DNA from 4 places in the Geodermatophilus sp. URMC 60 genome. Region 3 is predicted to be linked to each of the others. Evidence: riboswitches for the same ligand, from Rfam matches in the RefSeq annotation. Region 3 holds a riboswitch; each other region holds the start of a gene.

Region 1 (3,359 bases), 630 kb from region 3:
CGTGGACGTCGAGACCGGCGCCGGCGAGGCGGCCCTCGGACAGGGCCTCGATCAGGGCGGCCTCGTCGACGATCGGGCCGCGCGAGGTGTTGACGAGGATCGCGCCGGGCTTCACGCGGGCGAGCTCGTCGCGGCCCACCAGCCCGCGGGTGCGGTCGGAGAGGACCAGGTGGACCGTGAGGACGTCGGCGGTGGCGAACAGCTCGTCGCGGTCGACGCGGCGCACGCCGGCCTCCGCGGCGCGCTCCTCGGTGAGGTTCTGGCTCCACGCGACGACGTCCATGCCGAAGGCCTGGCCGATGCGGGCGACGCGGGTGCCCAGCCGGCCGAGGCCGAGAACGCCGAGGCGGGCGCCGGCGAGGTCGGTGCCGACGGTGCGCTGCCAGCCGCCGGCCCGCACCCCGGCGTCCTCCTCGGGGACGTGGCGGGCCACGGCCAGGACCAGCGCCCAGGTCAGCTCGACGGTGCCGGTCGGGTGGGCGCCGGTGCCGCAGACGGGGATGCCGCGCTCGGCGGCCGCAGCGACGTCGATGGCGGTGTTGCGCGCGCCGGTGGTGACCAGCAGCCGGAGCCGCGGGAGCCGCTCGAGCAGGGTGCGCGGGAACGGGGTGCGCTCACGCATGGCGACGACGACGTCGAACCCGGCCAGCCGCTCGGCGACAGCCTCCTCGTCGTCGAGGTGGTCGGCGAAGCTGACGACGTCGGCATCCTCGGGGAGGCGCGACCAGTCGGCGAACTCGGCGGCGACGGACTGGAAGTCGTCGAGGACGGCGATGCGCAGCACGGTCCCCGAGCATGACGGCGACCCCCGCCCGGTGCGAGCGGGGGTCGCCGTGCGATCAGGGGCGGGTGCTCAGCGCACGGGGCCGCGGCCGTAGCCCCGGCCGCCGCCCTGCTTCTTGTTCTGCTCGCCCATCTTGGCGATGAACTCCTTGATCTTCGCCTGGTTCTGCGGCTTGCGGGCCTCCTGGATGACCTTCGCCGCGAGCCCCGAGGCCAGGACCTTCCTCAACATGCCGGCCATGGTGTTCCTCCTTGGGTCGGTTGCCTCTCGTCGTGCCCGTGGAACGGCCGGTCCAACCACGACCCTGTCAGAGCTCTCTGCATGGGACCCCACACGGTGCGCACAGGCGCTCCGCGATCAAGGAAACTTTTCGATAACGCTCTGAGCAGCGCGTTTCCCCTGCACTTCCAGGCGCCGCCAGTGGCGTTCGTGGTGCTCAGCCCGGCGAGTCGCGCTCCGTGCCGGCCACCGTCCCGGACCCCCGTCCTCGCTTTGAGCAGGGCCCTAGGGCCCACCTAGCCTCGGTCGCCGTCCGGAGGGCCCGCGTCGCTGACCTTGTGACACCCGCCGGACGCCGCCGAACCGTGCACCGGTCGATGACCGGTGCGCAGGCCGGGGACCCACCGCAGCACTGGGGTGAAGCGCGACTCGTCGCGCCGGGCGACTCCCCCGTCCGAACCCGTCAGCTAACCCGGTAGGCGGTCGTGGAGAACAGGAGAACCGTCGTCGATGACGACTGCCCGCACGACCTTCGCTCGCCGCTCGTTCCGCGGCGTCGCCGTCGCCGCCATCGCCGGCGCCGGGATCGCTCTCTCCCCCCTCCCGGCCTCGGCTCACACCGCCGTCGCCGCTCCGGTCTCGGCCGCCGCGGTCAGCAGCGCCGCCCAGACCGCCGTCAACACCGCGCTGGCCCAGGTGGGTGACCGGTACGTGTACGGCGCCACCGGTCCGAACTCCTTCGACTGCTCGGGGCTGACCACCTTCTCCTACAAGGCGGCCGGCGTCTCCCTGCCGCGCACGTCCAGGGCGCAGTCGACGTTCGGCACCCCGGTGTCGAAGGCCAACCTCCAGCCGGGTGACCTGGTGTTCTTCTACAGCCCGGTCTCGCACGTGGCGATGTACATCGGCAACGGCAAGATCGTGCACGCGCTGAACGCCAGCAAGCCGGTCCAGGTCATGAACCTCGACTCCATGCCGAGCTACGCGGGCGCCCGCCGGGTCGCCTGACCTGCGCTGAGCGGCGAGATCACCGATCCCGCACGGCCACGACGCTGTGGGCGTGCGGGATCGGCGGTCCCGACCGGGCGGTCAGCCGCAGGGGTGCGGCGGCTGGTCGGCCGGCTGGAGCGAGAACACCGACGCGGCGTCCTGCGGCCAGGTGCGCAGGAAGAGCAGGCCGTACCGCTCGTTGAGCAGGGCGTCGGGGCCCGAGGTCTCGACGAGGTCGAGCAGTCGACCGGACTCGTGGTTGCGGAACCGCCGGAGCTCCGCCCCGCAGGCGAGGGTCAGCACGTCCCCGACCGCGCCCATGACGACGACGGCGGTCCAGGTGTCCTCGGGGCTGCTGTCGCAGAGCAGCACGCGGGTGGGCTGGACGGCGTGGCCGGCGGCACGGCTGGTGCAGAGGGTCGTCCGGCCGCTGTGCGGGGCGGTCGGCCCGAGCTCGCGATCGGTCACGGCGTACTCCTGTCCTGCGGCGCCTCCGGCCGTCCGGGCCGGCTGGGGACAGTGCAGCACCGCGGGGTCCCGGTGCGCTCGCCGCAGACGCCGTCGTCCCCCGGTCGCGCGGGTGATGGCCGATCCCGGTGACGCACGGTCAGCTCCTCCTGCGCGCCGCCCGGCACGTGTGCAGGATCGGGGCACCGGCGGGTACGGCGCCGACGTGGACGGACGCACGCTGCTGCTGGGTGACTGGACGCCGATCGTGCGGGACGGCATCGACGTCCTTCGGCTGGCGATCTTCATCGGAGCCGCGGTGTACGCGGCCGACGGCCGATGGGGATCGGCGGCCCTGCTCACCGTCCTGGGGGCCGTCACGCTCGTCGCACGGCTGGTGAACCTGCCGCGGCTCTACGACCTGGCGCTGACCCTGGGCATGGCGCTGCAGGGGTTCGGCGAGACGCTGGGCCTGTACGACCAGTTCGTCCGCTTCGACGACCTGGTGCACTTCACCCTGCCGATGCTCACGGCCCCGGTCGTCTACATCGCGCTGGCCCGGCTGGACGTCGTCCCGGACCCGCGCGACGAGACGCACCTGCAGCACTACGTGGGCATCGGCGTGGTCACCGCGGCGCTCGGCATCGCCATCGGGGCGTTGTGGGAGCTGTTCGAGTGGCGTTCCGACGCGTGGTTCGGAACCCAGCTCTCGGAGGACAACGACGACACCAACGGTGACCTGTTCCGCGACACCCTCGGGTCGCTCGTCGGCGCCGGCTTGCTGGTCGTGTGGGCCCGCTTCGGCTGGGGCTCGGTGCGGCGCATCCCCGGCGTGAACACGCACGAGGAGGTCAGCGCCTGACCGCGGGACGTCCGGCGCCGCAGGATGCTCGGGTGACCCCGCGCATGCACCGCTCGC
Region 2 (3,359 bases), 240 kb from region 3:
ACGGTCACGCCCGCAGTCCACCACGTGGCCGCACCCGGCACCGCCCGCCTGGGAGCATCCGCACGTGCTCATCGCCCGGTCGATCGCCCTGTTCCTCGCCGCCGCGGTGCTCGAGATCGGCGGCGCCTGGCTGGTCTGGCAGGGCGTGCGCGAGCACCGCGGCTGGCTCTGCATCGGCCTCGGGGTGGTGGCCCTCGGCGCCTACGGCTTCGTCGCCACCCTGCAGCCGGACGCCTCCTTCGGCCGGATCCTGGCTGCGTACGGCGGTGTCTTCGTGGCGGGCAGCCTGGCCTGGGGCATGGCGCTGGACGGCTACCGGCCGGACCGCTTCGACGTCGTGGGCGCGCTGATCTGCCTCGTCGGCGTGGCCGTGATCATGTACGCCCCGCGGACGTCCTGACCCCGCGGACGTCCTGACCCCGCGCACGGCCGAGGGCCGCCCCCGCGGTGCGGGAACGGCCCTCGGGGAGGACGGCGGCCCCGTCCAGGGAACCCCCCGAGCGTGGCGACGTGCTGGAACGGCCCCTGCAGGGCCCCGCCGCGGGCCTGCGAGCGGTGGGGGGCAGGGGTCCTTCCTCAGTACCAGCCCTTGGCCTGCGAGTGCGACCAGGCGCCGCAGGGGCTGCCGTAGCGGTTCTCGATGTAGATCAGGCCGGCGTCGATCTGCCGGTAGCCGTCCGACGTCTTCGCGATGCCGGTGCTCGCCCAGGTCGAGTTCAGGAACTGCGGGATGCCGTAGGCGGTGCTGGTGGGGTTCTGCGCGTTGGGGTTCCAGCCGCTCTCCTTGCCCCACAGCTTCTCCAGGCAGCTGAACTGCTCGGCGCTGCCGACCTTGCTCATCGCGTAGTCCTTGAAGGAGCCGCGCGGCGCGGAGGACGACGAGCTGCTGGCAGCCGGTGCCGGAGCGGCGGCAGAGGAGGCCGCCTGGCGCTCGGCGGCCGCGCGGGCGGCGGCCTCGGCCGCGGCCTTCTCGGCGGCCTCGCGCTCCGCGGCCTCGCGGGCGGCCTGCTCGGCAGCGGCCTTCTCGGCGGCGGCCTTCTCGGCGGCCTGCCGGTCCAGCTCGGCCTGCTCGGCGGCGGCCTGGACCTGCGCGGCCTGCGCCTCGGCGGCCTGGCGCTCGCTCCGGGAGGCGGCGAGGTCCTCCAGCGGGGCGAGCTCGGTGGGAGCCGGGGCGCTGAGCGGCTGCTGCGTGGCCTCGGCGGTGATGCCGAGCTGCTCGGCGACGCTCATGGAGGCGGTCACCGTCTCGGTCTCGGCCTCGGCCTCGGCCGCCGGCTGCGCGCCGATGACGGTGTTGACGACGATCGCGCCGGCGGCGGCGGTGGCCAGCAGGATCGCCGGGCGGCGGCCGCGGGCGGGCAGCCGCAGGCGGCGGCGGGCGGTCCGATCGGCGGCGGGCTCGGCGGCCGGGACGGCCGGGAACTGCTTGGTGTCCATGGGGGTGGGGGTGCTCCGTGGCGGGAGGGCGCGCGGGGTGGGTCCTCCGAGCGGAGGGCAGCCCGGTGCGGCGCGGTCTACGGGGGCGCCGGCGGATCAGGGAGTGCCGGCGGGCGCGGTCGGGTGCCGGGTCAGCTGGCCGGGGAAGAGGCGCGGAGCGCGCGTGGCCGGGTGGGCCGGCGAGCCGCGAGGGCCCGTGGGCGGGGCATGCGAGTGCTCCGTTCTTCCGTGAGCCGCCTACCGAGTTAGCTGACGGGTTCGGGCGGGAAGCAGCCCTACCGGCCCGCGCATCGTGCTCGCGGGCGGGATTCACCCCAGTACTGCGGTGGGTCCCCGGCTCGCGCCCGCTGGCAGCGGACACGACTCGGCGGCGTCCGGCCAGGCTCCCCGAGCGGGGACCAGACGACCGACCGGACGGGAGCCACCGTAAGCGGCGTTACCGTCCCGTGACAATGCCGCGAACCACATCCGACACGTGAGTGACGTCGCAGTGCGGCGAGGCCCTCCCTCCCGAGGGGGCCGGACGAGGGGAATACGCACCCGTCGGATGCGTTGCAGCGACCGGTAGTTGCACTCTCAACCAATGGAGACCGACATGCAGTTCGGCGTCTTCTCGGTCAGCGACATCACGACCGATCCCACCACCGGCCGCACGCCCGGCGAGGCGGAGCGGATCCAGGCGATCGTCACCATCGCGAAGAAGGCCGAGGAGGTCGGGCTCGACGTCTTCGCCCTGGGGGAGCACCACAACCCGCCGTTCTTCTCCTCCTCGCCGACGACGACGCTGGCCTACATCGCCGCCCAGACCTCGCGGCTGCAGCTGTCGACGGCGACCACGCTGATCACCACCAACGACCCGGTGAAGATCGCCGAGGACTACGCGATGCTGCAGCACCTGGCCGGCGGCCGAGTCGACCTGATGATGGGCCGCGGCAACACCGGCCCGGTCTACCCGTGGTTCGGGCAGGACATCCGCAACGGCCTGCCCCTGGCGGTCGAGAACTACGCGCTGCTGCGCCGGCTGTGGGACGAGGACGTCGTCGACTGGCAGGGGCAGTTCCGCACGCCGCTGCAGGGCTTCACCTCGACCCCGCGGCCGCTGGACGGCGTCCCGCCCTTCGTGTGGCACGGCTCGATCCGCTCCCCGCAGATCGCCGAGCAGGCCGCCTACTACGGCGACGGCTTCTTCCACAACCACATCTTCTGGCCGCCGGAGCACACCGCCCGGATGGTCGAGTTCTACCGCCGCCGCTTCGAGTACCACGGCCACGGCAGCGCCGACCAGGCGATCGTCGGCCTGGGCGGGCAGGTGTTCATGCGCCGGAACAGCCAGGACGCCGTCCGCGAGTTCCGCCCGTACTTCGACAACGCGCCGGTCTACGGCCACGGCCCCTCGCTGGAGGACTTCTCCCGCGAGACGCCGCTGACCGTCGGCTCCCCGCAGCAGGTCATCGAGCGGACGCTCGGCTTCCGCGACCACGTCGGCGACTACCAGCGGCAGCTGTTCCTCATCGACCACGCCGGCCTGCCGCTGAAGACGGTCCTGGAGCAGCTGGACCTGCTCGGCGAGGAGGTCGTGCCGGTGCTGCGCAAGGAGTTCGCCGCGCTCAAGCCCGCGCACGTCCCCGACGCCCCGACCCACGCCTCGCGCGTGGCGGCCCGCCAGGCGTCTCTCCAGGAGGTGTCCGCATGACCACCCGCACCCTGGCCGTCGTCAGCGCCGGGCTGTCGACCCCGTCGTCGACCCGGCTGCTGGCCGACCGGCTGGCCGCCGCGACCGTCGGCGCCCTGCGCGAGCGGGGCGACGACGCGACGGTGGAGGTCGTCGAGCTGCGCACGCACGCCCGCGACCTCGCCGACGACCTGGTGACCGGGTTCGCCAACGAGTCGCTGCGCGCGGCGATCGACACGGTCGTCGGCGC
Region 3 (3,359 bases):
TCTGGCTCGACGAGGACCGGGACCCGAACAACCTGCTGGCGATGCTCTGGACCTGGGAGCACGGCGACGTCGGCCGGACGCCGGGGTTCGACGGGGACACCGAGGCCGCCCTGCGCTCCATCCGCTGCCCCCTCGTGGCCATGCCCGCCCGGACCGACCTCTACTTCCCGCCCGAGGACGAGCAGTGGGCCTCGCAGTTCATCGCGCAGGGGGAGGTCCGGGTCATCGACACGATCTGGGGACACTTCGCCGGCCTCGGTATGAACGCCGCCGACAACACCTTCGTCGACCGGACACTGCGGGAACTGCTCGACCGTCCCGCCTGATCGCGCCGGTTCCCCGCGCGGGGCGACCTGCGAAGCTGGCGGGCGGGGCTCGCCCGAGGTCGTCCCGGGGCCCCGCCCGCGGACAGCATGCGGGAGACGGAACCGTTCCGCAACAGATGTCTAGGACGTCTGGCCGCTGCCGCGCCGGGCCCCGTCGCCTCCGCCCGCCCGACCCGTCGGGACGGGAGCCGCCGCGGCCCGGGGAGCCATCCGCCGGCGGCACGTCGCCGCGCACCGGCGGTGGGTGGTGCGGACGTCCGCCTGACGCATGCCGCGGTCGCCCTGCGGCTCCGGCCGGCCGTGCTCGTCGCGGCGCAGGTGGGGCCGGTCGGCGTCCCCGGGCAGGTGGCCTCCACGCTCGCGCACCTGCTCGTGCCCTTCCTGCCCTGGGTGCCGGACCTGCTCGTCGCCGAGTGGTGCCCGACCCCCGGAGCACGGTTCCGCGCGGCCCGGCGGGGCACCTCCTCCCCATGAGCGAGATGGACCCGCGGGACCCGAGCACCCTGTACGCGGAGGGCCCGGTCGCGCCCGAGCCGCCCGAGGACGACCTGCCCGACACCTCGCCGCTGCGCGACTCCGGTGGCACCGGTCCGGGCCCGGACGACCTCGACGCGCTGCTCTGAGAGAGGCCCCGTCCTCCTAACCCCTCGCAGGCTCGGGGCGGTGCCCTGGACGGGGCCGTGGCGCGTCAGCCGGCGCCGTCCGCGGCCCCCCGTGCACCGGCGGCCCCCACCCGGAAGACGGGTGGGGGCCGCCGACGTGCGGGCCGGGGACTCAGCCGACGTAGTTCACGTGCACGTGGTCCATGTGGTTCGCCGTGGCGCTGCCGCGGTCGGCCATGGCCTTCCACACGCCGTCCGGCGAGGACAGGATCCGCTGCTGCCAGATGACGTACTTCACCCCGAGCTCGTCCCAGTGGGCGATGTGGTAGGCGGTGATGGCGTCGCCGAGGGCGGCGTCGGACATGACCATGTAGTCCAGCGCCAGGCCCGACGGGTGGCCGTTCGGGTCCGTGGCGCTGGCCCGGGTGCCACCCAGGGTGATCGAGCCGGCGCCGGGCACCTCGCTGATCACGCGGTTGGCCGCGGCCTGGACCTGCGGAGCCACGTCACCGGCGCTGTTGGCGATGCGCGCGACGGCCGCGGGCGCGGCGGCCGGAGCCGCAGCGGCGAGCGGAGCGGCCGGGGTGGCGGGCGCAGTGTTCCCGGCCGACCCGACGGCCGGGGCCGCGGCGACCGGCACGGAGCCGGCGGTGTGCAGCACCTGACCCGGGAAGATCCGGTTCGGGTCGGCGCCGATGACGTCGGTGTTGCGCTGGTAGAGGTCGCGCCACGTCTGGCCGTGGGCGGCGGCGATCTTCCTGATCGTGTCGCCGCGGACGACGGTGTAGCCGGCCGTCGAGGCGTCGGCGGCCGCCGTCGCGACAGGGACCTCGATGGCGTGGGCGGGGATCGGGCCCGTCGTCCCGGCGAGCGCCTGGGAGGGGGCGCTCAGGACGCCGAACCCGACGACGGTGGCGCCGGCGGCGACGGGCGCCTTGGCGATGACCTTCTTGGTGCGGACATAGCGGGGTGCGCGGTGCTTGGCCATGGTGATCTCCGATCACCGCCGGCGAGGTCAGCTGTCGGGTTCGGGCGATCGGTGCCCGGCCGCGGTCCGCGGCTTCACCCCGAGACGGGCCCCCTCGAGTCGTGGACTCGAGTCGTGGCGCGCCGTGGTCGTGGGTCCCCCACCCCTGCCCTGGGAACGGGTTGGCGTCCGGTGGGCAGGGTTTGGCGGACCGGCGCCGCGCTCTCTCCTTTGCTGAGCGCACACAAAACGCTACGTGGAGTCATGTGCACTGTCGCCGTGACGCCGGTCACAAACGGCCGCCGGAACGGCGCGCCGCAGGTCAGCGCGGCGTGTCGCGCCGGTGTCGCCGTCGTCACGTCCGCGCCGTCCGCGCGGACCCTCCGGCGGCCGGCGAGCGGTCAGGACGACGTGCGGTGGGCGTCGAGCCAGGTGACGACGTCGGCCAGCACGGCGTCCTTCTCCGGCTCGTTGTGCGGCTCGTGGAACAGCCCCTCGTAGGTCCGCACCGTGAGGTCGGGCGAGCCGGCGTGCGCCCGGACGACCTCGCTGGCGACCGGCGGCACCAGCCGGTCGGCGGTGCCGTGCAGCACGAGCAGCGGCACGGTGAGCGCGGGCAGCCGCCGCGGCATGGTCAACGCGGCGGCCATGAGCTCGGCGCCGGTGCGGGCGACCATCCTGCCGTTGTGGTTGAGCGGGTCGGCCCGGTAGTCGCGGACCACCGCGGGGTCCCGGCTGACCGCCTCGGCGTCGAGCCGGAGGACGCCGAGGTCGGGCAGGAACCGGGACAGCAGCGGCGCCACGGTCCGCTGGACGGCGTTCGCGGCGCTGGTGTCGAGCGCCGCCGCCGAGATGACCGCGCCGGCGATCCGGGGGTCCGGCGTCCCGGTCAGGTACTGCAGCGCGATCAGTCCGCCCAGGCTGTGCCCGTAGACGAACAGCGGGGCGCCCGGGTGCTGGTCGCCGGCGGTGCGCACCAGCTCGGCGACGCCGTCGACGGCGGCGGCCATGCTGCCGATGTTGCCGCGGTTGCCCGGGGACCGGCCGTGGCCGGGGTGGTCGACGGCGTGGGTGGCGTAGCCCGCGGCGGCCAGCCGCTCGGCGACGTGCCGGTACCGACCGCCGTGCTCGTGCGCGCCGTGGACCAGCACGACGGCGCCGACCGGGTCCTCGACGGTCCAGGCCTGCCGGTACAGCCCCGAGGCCAGCGTGCCCTCGGTGTGCGTGGGGGTCGGGGTCCCGCCCGGACGGGCAGCGGTCATCGGGGAGCCTCCTACGGCAACGGACTGGTGGGCATCCTCCAGGAGGCCTGGACCTCCAGGAGACCTGGACCGGTGCGGCCGGTCGGTCGGTCCTAGGTTGGACACCATGCCGACCACGTCACCGGGGACCACGCCCGGGAGGACCGTCAGCGACCTCGGCCTCCCCCCGCGGGCGGTCACCGCGCTGACCCGGGCCGGGATC
Region 4 (3,359 bases), 1.2 Mb from region 3:
GCCGACGCCGATGCGTGCCACGCCGAGGTCGCCGGCCTGGGAGAGGTCGGCGTAGCCGACGGTCCCCGCGCCGCTGGCTACGGCGGCCACCACGCCGGAGTTGCCCTGGGCGGACTCGCCGCCCTGCACCGGCCACTCGCCGTCCGGCTCGAACGGCCAGGCGTCGCCGGCTGCGGCGGCCAGGTACTCGGTGAAGTTCTCCGTCGTCCCCGACTCGTCGGACCGGTTGACCGGGGTGATCGGCAGGGCGGGCAGCGCGACGCCGGGGTTGTCCGCGGCGATCGCGGGGTCGCCCCAGGTCGTGATCTGCCGGGCGAAGACCCCGGCCAGCGTCGCGGAGGAGAGGGCGAGATCCGCGACCCCTGGGACGTTGTGCACCACCGCGATCGGCGAGATGTAGTTCGGCAGCTCGAACACCTCTCCGCCGCAGCGCTCGCGTGCAGTGACGAGCTCCTCCTCGTCGAGCGGAGCGTCGGAACCGGCGAAGTCGATGCCACCGGCGGTGAACTGCTCGCGGCCGCCGCCGGAGCCGACGGGGTCGTAGTCCACGGTCACGCCCGGCTGCACGGCCGAGTACCCGGCGGTCCAGCCCTGCATCGCTGCCTGCTGGCTGCTCGCCCCGGCGCCCACGAGGGCGCCGCTGAGGTCCCCGGTGGCCACGGCGCCCTGGCCGCGTTCGTTCGGGGGCACGTACTGCGACAGCGCCACCGCCGCGCCGGCCACCGCGGCGACCCCGACGGCAGCGGCGACCTTCCTCCGGGCCGACACCCGTGTCCTCCCGCCATCCGGCCCCGCGCTCCGCGCCGGGCGTCCTGGCACGACCCTAGGGCGTGCCTGGCGGACCGCCAGCCTCGCACGAGCCCGTCGGATACGCCCTGGGCGTCGCCCCCGGCCCCTGACGATCGGCACCCGCAGGTGCCGCTACACGGGTTCCGCGTCCGGCGCCGGGGCCTGTGGACGACGCTCGGACGGCGTCCACAGGCCCCCGATCGGATCAATTCGTGCGCGGCATCACAGCGAACACGGGGTGTCAGAGCCCGTCCGGCCGGGAATCCGCAGCATCTTGGTGTTCCTGCTGGTCGTCTCGCGAGTCACGGCTGCACCAGCGGTCACTGCTCCGCGCTCGGGTGCTGACGCCGCGTAGTGAAGACGGTGCCCGCACGGCGAGCGGCACCCTCGGTCCGTTACTCGATCGTGACCAGAGCCCGGGATCCGTGTAGCTTCTCCGACGGCCCTGCCGGGCTCAGCTCCTCGGGAACCGAGGGCCTCGGCACGGCCCCGCCGAACCGCCGGCGTCCCGATCCGGGACCGAGGCGGACCGGGGACCCACCGAACTCCTGGGGTGAGTCCTGCCTGCGCAGGTGCTGCGCAGGCAGGTAGGGCGCCGTCCGGCCCGAACCCGTCAGCTAACTCGGTAGGCGGTCGCGAGGATGGGAGAACCGTCGCCTTGGCGACCCTGCACCGCCTGAACGCCGTGGTCCGCTGCGCCACCTCACCCCGCAGCCGCTTGCGCTCCCCGCGCCGGGCCGTCGTCGTCGCCGCCGCCGTGGCCGGGCTGCTGGCCGGCACCCCCGTCGTCGCCGGTGCCGCGCCCGCCGCCCCGGGGCAGGCCTCGCTCGAGGAGCAGGTCGCCGCCATCGAGGAGCAGGTCAGGGCCGCCGAGGAGCAGCTCCAGCGGATGACCGTCGAGGCCGAGGCCGCCGCCGACACCGCCCTCGTCGCCCGCGCCCAGCTCGCCCACGGCCAGGCCGAGGCCGAGCGGACCGCCGCCGAGCTCGCTGCCGCCCAGGCCGACGTCGCCCAGGCCGAGGAGGACATCGCCGAGCTCGGCCGCGAGGCCTACATGGGCGCCGACGACCGCTACGGCGACCTCGAGCTGCTGCTCGACGCGCAGAGCCCCACCGAGCTGCTGCAGCAGGCCGCCACCATGGAGCAGCTCGGCGACCACCGCGCCGACCAGCTGCAGGAGTTCCTCACCGTCCAGGCGCGCGTCGAGGAGGCCGACCGCGCCGCCAAGGCCGCCGTCGCCCAGCTCGGCGAGCTCGCCCGCAAGGCCGACGAGGCCGAGCGCGCCGCCAACGAGCACCTCGCCCGGGCGCAGGCCGACTACGACGCCCGCGCGGCGGAGAAGGCCCGCCTCGACGAGGAGCTCCGTCTGGCCGGCGAGCGGCTGCTCGCCTCGCAGGGTGCCGCGGACCCCGGCGCCGCCTGGAGCGCCCGCCAGGCGCTGGCCAGCTCGGCCGACGTCTCCGGCATGCCGACGGCCGGGCGGCTGACCTCCTGCTACGGCCCGCGCTGGGGGACCATGCACCAAGGCGTCGACATCGCCGCGCCCATCGGCACCCCGATCTACGTGCCCGAGGACGGCGTCGTCCTGCAGGCCGGCCCGGCCAGCGGCTTCGGCCAGGCCGTCTACGTGCAGCACGGCGACGGGCAGATCACCCTCTACGGGCACGTCAACCAGTTCTTCGTCGGCGCCGGCCAGGTCGTGCAGGCCGGGGACCACATCGCCGACGTCGGGAACAAGGGCCAGTCCACCGGGCCGCACCTGCACTTCGAGGTGCACCAGGGCGGGCTCTACGCCAGCCGGGTCAACCCGATGCCGTGGCTCAAGGCGCACGGCATCTCGCTGGGCGCCTGCTGAAGAAGGACCCGTCCTCCTCCCGGAGGAGCTCGCGGCCGGCCTCTGGACGGGGCCTGGTGCGGGCCCGGGCATCCTCCGTCAGCGCCGTCCGCGCAGCCGGCCCAGCAGCCCGCCCACGCCGCCGAGGGTCTGTGCCGCCAGCGCCAGGATGGGGCCGCCGGGGATGCCCGGCGCCGACTGCACGATCGGCGCCAGGGCCATCAGGCCGCCCAGCTCGTGCACCCGCAGCCTGCGCCGGGCCAGCGCGGCGACCGGGTTCACCCGGCCCGAGGCGGCCTCCAGGAGCAGGTCCGCCGGCGCCTCCACCGCGGTGCCGCGGACGTCGCCCGCGGGGATCCGGCGCACCGTCCAGCCGGAGTCGTCGGCGGCGAAGGCCCAGCCGCCCTCCGGCGTCGCCAGCGTCGCCCCGCCGCTGACCCCCTCGCGGGCCGCCAGCGCGCCGGTCACGTCGGCCAGCGCGGCCAGCCCGGACTGCAGCACCGCGGGCGGGGGAGGGGCCGCCCCGCAGGGCACCAGGTCCAGGCCGTGCACCGCCAGCTCGTAGGCCTGCCCGAGGACCACGCTGAGCAGCGGCAGCCGGCCGACGACGGCGACCGCCGGTGCGGTGTCGAGCTCCGCAGGCTCCTCCGCCAGGTAGCGCGCGGTGGCCTCCCGGTTGCGGCACAGCGCGGCCAGCACCTCCTCCCGGGAGGCGTCCCGGTGCGCGGCGGTCACC

What was found. A riboswitch is a leader RNA that binds a small molecule or an ion and turns the genes downstream of it on or off. The one in region 3 is predicted to bind cyclic di-AMP.
Region 1: another riboswitch for cyclic di-AMP. It lies ahead of ACWIX3_RS21545 (C40 family peptidase); the one in region 3 lies ahead of ACWIX3_RS18555 (LysM peptidoglycan-binding domain-containing protein).
Region 2: another riboswitch for cyclic di-AMP. It lies ahead of ACWIX3_RS19705 (aggregation-promoting factor C-terminal-like domain-containing protein); the one in region 3 lies ahead of ACWIX3_RS18555 (LysM peptidoglycan-binding domain-containing protein).
Region 4: another riboswitch for cyclic di-AMP. It lies ahead of ACWIX3_RS12885 (peptidoglycan DD-metalloendopeptidase family protein); the one in region 3 lies ahead of ACWIX3_RS18555 (LysM peptidoglycan-binding domain-containing protein).

Annotation. Positions count from the first base shown of each region.
Region 1 covers NZ_CP199958.1:4,565,258-4,568,616, forward strand. The annotation lists gene ACWIX3_RS21535 (D-2-hydroxyacid dehydrogenase family protein) at 1-784, opposite strand, end outside; gene ACWIX3_RS21540 (hypothetical protein) at 854-1,024, opposite strand; cyclic di-AMP (ydaO/yuaA leader) riboswitch at 1,350-1,501, shown strand; gene ACWIX3_RS21545 (C40 family peptidase) at 1,514-2,011, shown strand; gene ACWIX3_RS21550 (hypothetical protein) at 2,093-2,461, opposite strand; gene ACWIX3_RS21555 (hypothetical protein) at 2,667-3,302, shown strand; gene ACWIX3_RS21560 (ADP-ribosylglycohydrolase family protein) at 3,335-3,359, shown strand, end outside.
Region 2 covers NZ_CP199958.1:4,172,966-4,176,324, forward strand. The annotation lists gene ACWIX3_RS19695 (class I SAM-dependent methyltransferase) at 1-8, opposite strand, end outside; gene ACWIX3_RS19700 (YnfA family protein) at 65-400, shown strand; gene ACWIX3_RS19705 (aggregation-promoting factor C-terminal-like domain-containing protein) at 577-1,437, opposite strand; cyclic di-AMP (ydaO/yuaA leader) riboswitch at 1,657-1,817, opposite strand; gene ACWIX3_RS19710 (LLM class flavin-dependent oxidoreductase) at 2,021-3,130, shown strand; gene ACWIX3_RS19715 (FMN reductase) at 3,127-3,359, shown strand, end outside.
Region 3 covers NZ_CP199958.1:3,930,896-3,934,254, forward strand. The annotation lists gene ACWIX3_RS18540 (alpha/beta fold hydrolase) at 1-326, shown strand, start outside; gene ACWIX3_RS18545 (hypothetical protein) at 567-800, shown strand; gene ACWIX3_RS18550 (hypothetical protein) at 797-949, shown strand; gene ACWIX3_RS18555 (LysM peptidoglycan-binding domain-containing protein) at 1,101-1,916, opposite strand; cyclic di-AMP (ydaO/yuaA leader) riboswitch at 1,918-2,046, opposite strand; gene ACWIX3_RS18560 (alpha/beta hydrolase) at 2,297-3,157, opposite strand; gene ACWIX3_RS18565 (DNA-directed RNA polymerase subunit alpha C-terminal domain-containing protein) at 3,264-3,359, shown strand, end outside.
Region 4 covers NZ_CP199958.1:2,692,405-2,695,763, forward strand. The annotation lists gene pstS (phosphate ABC transporter substrate-binding protein PstS) at 1-768, opposite strand, end outside; cyclic di-AMP (ydaO/yuaA leader) riboswitch at 1,298-1,419, shown strand; gene ACWIX3_RS12885 (peptidoglycan DD-metalloendopeptidase family protein) at 1,448-2,644, shown strand; gene ACWIX3_RS12890 (maleylpyruvate isomerase family mycothiol-dependent enzyme) at 2,723-3,359, opposite strand, start outside.